2 regions of the Mesorhizobium sp. C120A genome follow, and region 1 is predicted to be linked to the other one. Evidence: predicted binding sites of a transcription regulator. Region 1 holds the regulator's gene; the other holds the start of a gene.
What was found. The regulator PhoB, encoded in region 1, activates phosphate uptake and scavenging genes when phosphate is short. The targets are predictions, from matches to a motif close to TGTCATNNANCTGTCAT.

Region 1 (4,617 bases):
TCGATCGCCGTTTTCATCGCCGCCTCGTCGGTCTTCCAGCGCTCTTCCTGGAAGTTCGACCACGACACGCCGATGACCTTGTCCTTCGCCTGCGCGACCGACATCAGCGCCAGCGACATGGCGACACCCGCCAGCATGGCGGCTGCAAATCTGTTCATTATAACCCTCCCTGCGCCGCCCACGGCGCGACAAAACCGGCCCGAAGGCCTGCACAAAGAGGCTCCATTTTTTCGAGCCTCGAAAAAATACTGGTTCAATGATAAGGCACTGTCAACATCGATTATGATGGATTCTGATGGCGTTGCCGAATTTTTTCGAGCTCCGCAATAAACAATGACAGGGCTGCCGGCGTCTGCCAATATTTGGCTGGTGCCGTCGAACGCCTTCACTATCATGAGGCGCGAGGAGGCCGGGAGGAAAACAAATGTCGGTTGGGATCCGCCACGACGATCTGCGCCGTCGCAACCGTGCGATGGTGATTTCGGCCGTGCGCCGGGCCGGCCAGCCGTCGCGGACCGAGATTGCGGCGACCACCGGCCTCAGCCATTCGACGATATCGGCAATCTCGTCTGATCTAATTCAAGAAGGCATCCTGATTGAAGGCAAGCCTGGCGAGACCGGCTCGCTGAAACGCGGCCGGCCGCAGGTCGGCCTTGGCCTCAACCCGGAAGCGGCGGCGGTCATGACCGTGGTGCTGTCGCTGAACTTCCTCTCCGTCACCGTCATCGACTATGCCGGCCAGGTGGTCGCGGAAGAACAGCGCCGGCTCGACACGCTGACCATGCCGCGCGACGAGCTGATCGGCGAATGCGTAGCAATCGTCGGGCGGCGTCTCGCGGACCCGGACCTCGATGTCCAGAGCATCGCCCGCATTGCCATGGGCATCCAGGGCATCACCGATTCGCAGGCGCGGGCCATGCTGTGGTCGCCAATCACGCCACTGACCGACATTGCCTTCGCCGACATGTTGGAAGCGGAATTCGGCATTCCTGCCACCATGGAGAACGACTGCAATATGATGGCGGTGGCCCTGCAATGGCGCCAGCCCGAGCGCTACCGCGACAATTTCATCGCGATCCTCTTGTCGCACGGCATCGGCATGGGGCTGGTGCTGAAAGGCGAACTGTTCACCGGCACCCATTCCTCGGGCGGCGAGTTCGGCCACATGATCCACCGTCCGGGCGGCGCGCTCTGCCGCTGCGGGCGGCGCGGCTGCGTCGAGGCCTATGCCGGAAACTACGCCATCTGGCGCAGCGCCAAAATGATGAGCGAAGATGCCGAGCCGGTCGATATCGGCGACGCTGATATGCGCGCACTCGCCGCGCGCGCCCGCGAAACCGATGGCCCGGAGCGCGAAGCCTATCGCAAGGCCGGTGAGGCGCTCGGCTTCGGCCTCGGCAGCCTGTTTGCACTGATCGATCCGGCACCCGTCGCCATGGTCGGCGTCAGCGCCGCCGCCTTCGACTTGATCGAACCGGCATTGCGCGAAGCGATCGCCCAGACCGCCGGCGGCCAGCACTCGAAATCGATCTCCTTCGACACCGAGCCCAACGAGCTGCCGCTGATCCGCGAAGGCTGTGCCATGCGCGCGCTCGGCTTCGTCGATCAGGAGATTTTCGCGCCGGGCATTCAGGCCAAATCCGGCAAGCATGTCGCCTGAATGGCCGGCAACGGCGCGACGCGCAGCATCCTAGTCTTCCCTGATCGCGTAGCCGGCGCCGCGAATGGTACGGATGACATCCGGCATGCGGCCGTTGTTGACCGCTTTGCGTAAGCGCCCGACATGGACGTCGACGGTTCGCTCGTCGATATAGATCGTCTCGCCCCAGACATTGTCGAGCAGTTGGCTGCGCGAGAACACGCGGCCGGGATGGCGCATCATGAATTCGAGCAGCCGGAACTCGGTCGGTCCGAGCCTGATCTCGCTCTTCTTGCGGTAGACACGGTGCGACTCGCGGTCGAGCACGATGTCGCCGACCTTGAGCACGCTGGACAGCACTTCCGGCTTGGCCCGGCGCAGCAGCGCCTTCACGCGCGCCATGAACTCCGGCGTCGAGAATGGCTTGACCAGATAGTCGTCGGCACCGGTGGACAGGCCGCGCACGCGATCGCTTTCCTCACCGCGCGCGGTCAGCATGATGATCGGCAGCCGCTCGGTTTCGGGCCGCACTCTAAGCCGCCGGCAGAGCTCGATGCCGGAAACAGCGGGCACCATCCAGTCGAGCACCAGGAGATCGGGCACGTTTTCCTGCAGGCGGATCTCGGCCTCGTCGCCGCGTGTCACCACCTCGACCTGATAGCCTTCGGATTCGAGGTTGTAGCGGAGGAGCACGCCCAGCGGCTCCTCGTCCTCCACGACCATGATGCGTGGCGCGATCATAGGCAGTTCACCCTCATCAGGCCGGCGTGGCCATCGCCGTCTCGTCCTGCTTCGGACGATTGGCGGGCAATTGCTGGCCGGTCAGCACATAATACGCATTTTCGGCGATGTTGGTGACATGATCGCCGATGCGCTCAAGATTCTTGGCGCAGAACAAGAGATGCGTGCAGGCGGTGATGTTGCGAGGGTCTTCCATCATGTAGGTCAAGAGCTCACGAAACACGGACGTGTATTTGACGTCGATGCGCTCGTCGTCATTCCTGAGTTTTGCAAGCGCTGCCGCATCGGTGGCGGCATATTCCTCGACGACGCCTTGCACCTGGATCAGCACCAGTTGCGCCATGGCATCGATGGAGTGCGAGAGGTCGCGCGGCGTGACGCTCAAGCCCACGGTGCCGACGCGTTTGGCGATGTTCTTGGCGAGGTCGCCGATGCGCTCGAGGTCGCCCGCCATGCGGATCGAGCCGACCACGGCGCGCAGATCGTTGGCCATCGGCTGGCGCTTGGCGATCAGCGTGATGGCGCGGTCGTCCAGTTCGCGCTGGCGCGCATCCATGATGGCGTCGTCGGAAACGACACGCTGTGCCAGCGCATTGTCCGAATTGAGCAGCGCCCTGGTCGAGCCGCTGACCATCGAGCCTGCCAGATCGCCCATGTCGCGGATCAGCTTGCTGATCTGCCCGAGCTCTTCATCGAAGGAGGCGACGGTATGTTCACCCATGATCTTGGTCCTCGTGCCTAAAAATTCACCCGCCGGACGGCTCAGCCGAAGCGGCCGGTAATGTAGTCCTGGGTGCGCTTGTCGTCGGGGTTGGTGAACATCTTGTCGGTGACGCCCTCCTCGACGAGATAGCCGAGATGGAACATCGCCGTGCGCTGCGAGACGCGCGCCGCCTGCTGCATCGAGTGGGTGACGATGACGATCGTGTAGTTCTGGCGCAGTTCGTCGATCAGCTCCTCGACACGGGCGGTGGCGATCGGATCGAGCGCCGAGCAGGGCTCGTCCATCAGGATCACCTCCGGCGACACGGCGATGGCGCGCGCGATGCACAGGCGCTGCTGCTGGCCGCCGGACAGGCCGGTGCCGGGCTCCTGCAGGCGGTCCTTGACCTCGTTCCAGATCGCAGCCTTCTTCAGGCTCTGCTCGACGATCTGGTCCATGTCGGACTTGCGCTTGGCCAGCCCATGGATGCGCGGGCCGTAGGCGACGTTCTCGTAGATCGACTTCGGGAACGGGTTGGGTTTCTGGAACACCATGCCGACGCGGGCGCGCAGTTCGACGACATCGATGTTCTTGTCGTAGATGTCGTCTTCATCGAGCGTGATCTTGCCGGTCACCCGCGCCGAATCGATGGTGTCGTTCATGCGGTTGAGGCAGCGCAGGAAGGTCGACTTGCCGCAGCCGGACGGGCCGATCAGCGCCGTCACCTGGTTCTGGCGGACGTCGAGATTGACGTCGAACAACGCCTGCTTCTCGCCGTAGAAGACGCCGACCTTGTCGCCGCGCATCTTGATGACTTCGTTCGACTTGGCGTTCATTTTGTCGCCCACTGCATTCTCAAGGGACTGTTCGGTCATGATGTTCATACCAAATTGCCTTTTTTCTACCAGCGCCGCTCGAAGCGGCGCCGGAGCACGATCGCGGTGATGTTCATGGCCATGAGGAAGACGAGCAGGATGATGATGGCGCCGGACATGCGCTCGACAAAAGCGCGCTCAGCCTCGTTTGCCCACATATAGATCTGAACCGGCAGCGCGGTCGCCGGATCGAAAGGCGTCGTCGGATAATCGGCGACGAAAGCGACCATGCCGATCAAGAGCAGCGGTGCTGTCTCGCCGAGCGCACGCGCCAGGCCGATGATGGTGCCGGTAAGGATGCCTGGGGCGGCAAGCGGCAGGATGTGGTGGAACACCATCTGCATCTTGGAGGTGCCGAGGCCGAGCGCCGCCGAGCGGATCGACGGCGGCACCGCGGCGAGGGCGGCGCGCGTGGCGATGATGATGGTCGGCAGCGTCATCAAGGTCAGCACCAGGCCGCCGACGAAGGAAGCCGAGCGCGGCATGCCGAGGAAGTTGATGAACACGGCAAGGCCAAGCAGACCGAAGACGATCGACGGCACCGCCGCGAGATTGTTGATGTTGACTTCGATCAGGTCCGTAAAGCGGTTCTTCTTGGCGAACTCCTCCAGATAGATCGAGGCGGCGACGCCGATCGGCAGCGCCAGCAAAAGCACGAT
Region 2 (4,617 bases), 2.9 Mb from region 1:
CGCTTCTGCATCATGGCCGACGGGCCTTCCTCATGCGCCTCGACCTTGACGGTCAGGAAACGCAGCACGTCCTCGGACAGGCCCATCTGGCGCTCCATCTCGTTGAGCGCTGCCGGCGGGCAGTTGAGGTCCATAAGCGTGTAGTAAGCCTTCCGGTTCTTGTTGACCCGGTAGGTGAGGGACTTCAGTCCCCAGTTCTCGACCCGGCCGACGGACCCGCCATTTGCGGAGATGACGCCCTTGTACTGTTCGACAAGCGCATCGACCTGCTGCTGCGAGAGGTCCTGCCGGGCAAGGAACACATGTTCGTATAGAGCCATAGTGGTTCAGTGCCTTTCTTCGTTTCTCTCCCGGATCCTCGCGGCAAAAGCCTCTGCAACTTCTCTGACCCGCTGGTCCCGAGGGGGGCGAGGAAGAAAGGAGCATTTCGAGACGGTCGAGAGCGGAGACACGGGAGGCGGAAGCGCTTCTGGCTTCACACGAAGGTTTTGGATAAAACCTCCGGCCCTCCGTTCAGCCCCCAGCAAGGACCGGCAGATTGCGGGCGTCTATATAGCAATTTGGCTGGAAGGCAAGGGTAACGCATGCTCCGGACAGCGTCCTGGCGTCGCAGGGTTGGAAAAGACCAGGCATCAACTCGTATGCGGGGTACGACCGTTGATCGTTTCGGGGAAGAAGTCCGGAGCCGCCTTACGCTTGCCGAACATCATGTCGTATTGCAGCAGGCGGAAATCGTTGATCGCCGGATCAACTTCCTTCTGCCGCGCCCAGTCCGGCGTGGCCTCACCTGACGGTGTCAGAAGCAGATTGCGGTCGACGACGCGATAGCGTTCGCGCAGCGCGCCCAGGAAGCCGGTGTAGTAGGGGTGCGTGATCCCGGCCGTTGTCAGGATGTGGTAGGGCAGGAAGGCCGGGCTCACCGCGCCCATATCCTGCGCCGGACCGGTGCGGTTAGACCAGATGACCAGCGGCGTCTGATGATGCTCCAGTGCCGCCTCCGGCGTCGGTTCCTTGCGCGGCGCGACATTGTCCTTCAGGTAACCGGTTTCGACATAGACGGGGCCGAGCGGCGGCAGATGGTCGCCGAAGAAGGCGATGACCGTCGGCCGCTCGCGCTTCTTCGCCCATTCGATCAATCGTTCGAGGCCACGGTCGGCATCGGCGGAGCCTTCGGCGTAGCTGAGCAGCGATTCCCGCGCCCATGTGCTGATCGGTGCCGCGACCTTGTGGGTCGGATTGTAATAGCGGTACGGCTCGTAGGGACCGTGGTTCTGCAGGCTGACGGCGAAGAAGAACACCGGCCGCTCGCTGGCGTCGGCCTCTGCGATGATCTCGTCGGTCATCGACGCATCGGAAGCCAGCGGCCCGCGCTTTTCCAGTGGCGGCAGCGTCTCTTCCGAGCGGAAATCGTTGAAGCCGAAATCGGCATAGACGGCGCCCCTGTTCCAGAACCAGTTGGTGCCCGGATGGATGGCGCGCGCCCGGTATCCCTCGCTTTTCAGGAAGGTCGCCAGCGACGGCGTCGGTGTGCGCACATATTGCTGGTAGGGGATCGAGCCCGCCGGCAGGAAGGCATTGGAAAAGCCGGTCAGCGCCTCGAATTCGATGTTGGCGGTCATGCCGCCGAATTCCGGCGAAAACATATAGCCGGAACGCAGCGCCCGCACATTGGGGATCGGGTCAGGCGTGATTGTGACGCCGGGCAGCTTGGTCGGATCCCAGAAAGATTCGCTCATCACCACGATGATGTCGGGTTTCTCATCCGGTACCGAGGCCGCCACAGCAGGCCTGTCGATCGCGTCGATCGCCTTGTCGGAATAGCCCGCCGGCGCCGAGACATGCGCCATCGGCACGTTGAGCGCGAAGGCCAGCGCAAACCCGTTGGAGGCGTAGTTCTCCTTCTGGTCCCACATGATCGGGATGATCTGCAGCCGGTCGCGGGTCCACGAGAAGGTGGCGTAGTCCATGATTGAGACGAAGAAGGCGAGCAGCGGCACTGCCAGCGTCAGCCGCGCCAGCCGCCCTTTGCGGCTGAGGACCGGAACCTTGCGGCGCCACAACCGCCAGCCATAGATCAGCAGCGACAGGCCGGCGACGATGCCGACCGCCATGGCGAGCGCCGTCCAAGGCCGTTCGCGCACCAGGAGCGGCATCAGTGCCATGATCTGGCGCGAATAAAGAAAATCGGTTGGGTAGAGCGGATCGCCGAGATAATGCGACTTCTGATGCCCGACAAAGGCCAGCGCCAGCGTCAGCGGCGCCACGATCATCAGGCTCTGGTGACTGCGGCCAAGCACGGCGTCCAGTCCCATCAGCACCAATGCAAAGACAATGATGGTGGTCCAGCCCGGCTTGAATGGCTGCAGGAAGAAGTCGACCGTGCCGAAGAAGTCGCCGCGCACGATCCATTCGATGGCGAACACCAGGATGGCGGAGGCAAGCAGCGTGACCAGACCGTAGCGGATGACCGGCCATCTGCGCCCCGGCAGGTAGCCGGTGGACGGATCGTCTTCCAAGAACTGTGGCGCGGGTACGGCCGCGCCCTTCCTGATCCTAGCCACGTCTCTTCCCCCGGCCCAAGCAACGCGTATTTCCACTCGCGCCACCGTTCTGTCATAGAACTGTCATGCAAAAGCTAGCGCCTGTGGCGAAAATAAGAAGAGCCAGCAAACGATTCGTGAGCGGTTTTCATCAGGTGTGATCGGCAAAAAGCCTTTGGGAACAGGGACTCGAGGTCAGCTCCGGTTCAAGCGAGAGCCGAAATGCCCCCTCCGGGCTTGACTTGGCGGTCCGCCTTGCGTCACAGGCAGTAAAAATCAGCCGCTGGAGAGCGCCCAAATGGCCGTCGCATTCACCTTTCCGGGACAGGGCAGCCAGGCTGTCGGCATGGGCAAGGACCTCGCCGACGCCTTCCCCGAGGCACGCAGGGTGTTCGAGGAAGTCGATGATGCGCTGGGCGAAAAGCTGTCGAAACTGATCTGGGAAGGCCCGGAAGAGGCGCTGACCCTGACTGCCAATGCCCAGCCGGCGCTGATGGCGGTCTCGCTGGCGGGAATCCGCTCGCTGGAAGCGCGCGGCTTTTCGCTGAAGGACAAGGTTGCCTACGTTGCCGGTCATTCGCTCGGCGAATATTCCGCCCTTGCCGCGGCCGGTTTCGTTTCGGTCGCCGATGCTGCCCGGCTGCTGCGCATCCGCGGCAACGCCATGCAGGCGGCGGTGCCGGCCGGCGAGGGCGCCATGGCGGCGATCATCGGACTGGAACAGCCCGACGTCGAAGCCGCTTGCACCGAGGCCGCAACGGGATCCGGCAAGGTCTGCCAGATCGCCAACGACAATGGCGGCGGCCAGCTGGTGATCTCCGGCGCCAGGGCGGCGGTGGAACTCGCCGCGAAACTGTGCACCGAAAAGGGCGCCAAGCGGGCGCTGATGCTGCAGGTCTCCGCACCCTTCCATTCGGCGCTGATGGCGCCGGCGGCCGATGTCATGCGCGAGGCGCTGGCCGGCGTGACCAAGAATGCACCGGTCGTGCCCGTCGTCTCCAACGTCACTGTAGCCCCGACCAGCGACCCCGACGAGATCGCGCGCCGCCTGGTCGAGCAGATCACCGGCCGCGTGCGCTGGCGCGAAACGGTGGAGTGGTTCGGCGCCAATGGCGTCGCCACGCTCTATGAGATCGGCGCCGGCAAGGTGCTTTCCGGCCTGGCGCGGCGGATCAACCGCGACATCGCCACATCGGCCGTCGGCACGCCGGCCGAAGTCGAGGCGGCGCTGGCCGCGCTTGCATAATCCACTGGCGATTCAACCCCTCCCGTGGGAAGGGTGTTCTCTTAAGATCAGGAGACGAAAATGTTCGAACTGACCGGCCGCAAGGCGCTCGTCACCGGCGCATCGGGCGGCATTGGCGAGGCGATTGCCCGGGTGCTGCATGCGCAAGGCGCCATTGTCGGCCTGCACGGCACCCGCATCGAGAAACTGGAGACCCTGGCCGGCGAACTCGGCGACCGGGTAAAGCTGTTCCCGGCCAATCTTGCCGACCGTGACGAGGTCAAGGCGCTTGGCCAGAAGGCCGAAGCCGAACTCGAAGGCGTCGACATACTGGTCAACAATGCCGGCATCACCAAGGACGGCCTGTTCGTGCGCATGGCGGACGCGGATTGGGACAGCGTGCTGGAGGTGAACCTCACCGCCGTGTTCCGGCTGACCCGCGAGCTGACCCATCCGATGATGCGCCGCCGCCATGGCCGCATCATCAACATCACCTCGGTGGTCGGCGTCACCGGCAATCCTGGCCAGACCAATTATTGCGCCTCCAAGGCCGGCATGATCGGCTTTTCCAAGTCGCTGGCGCAGGAGATCGCCACCCGCAACATCACCGTCAACTGCGTCGCCCCGGGCTTTATCGAATCGGCCATGACCGACAAGCTCAACGACAAGCAGAAAGACGCGATAATGGCCGCGATCCCGACGCGCCGCATGGGCACGAGTGTTGAAGTGGCGTCGGCCGTCGCCTATCTCGCCTCCAACGAGGCAGCCTACGTCACCGGCCAGACCATCCATGTCAACGGTGGCATGGCCATGATCTGACAGGATATTGCCGGGTGATAAGAAGACATGGCC

Region 2: a site for PhoB is predicted at 2,612-2,628, ahead of NL532_RS24880 (LTA synthase family protein). Genes of this name have one in related genera too.

Annotation. Positions count from the first base shown of each region.
Region 1 is NZ_CP100476.1:1,335,255-1,339,871, reverse strand. It holds gene xylF (D-xylose ABC transporter substrate-binding protein) at 1-158, opposite strand, end outside; gene NL532_RS06615 (ROK family protein) at 425-1,660, shown strand; gene phoB (phosphate regulon transcriptional regulator PhoB) at 1,691-2,380, opposite strand; gene phoU (phosphate signaling complex protein PhoU) at 2,397-3,101, opposite strand; gene pstB (phosphate ABC transporter ATP-binding protein PstB) at 3,143-3,967, opposite strand; gene pstA (phosphate ABC transporter permease PstA) at 3,985-4,617, opposite strand, start outside.
Region 2 is NZ_CP100476.1:5,056,976-5,061,592, reverse strand. It holds gene rpsF (30S ribosomal protein S6) at 1-320, opposite strand, end outside; gene NL532_RS24880 (LTA synthase family protein) at 633-2,561, opposite strand; gene fabD (ACP S-malonyltransferase) at 2,839-3,786, shown strand; gene fabG (3-oxoacyl-[acyl-carrier-protein] reductase) at 3,847-4,584, shown strand.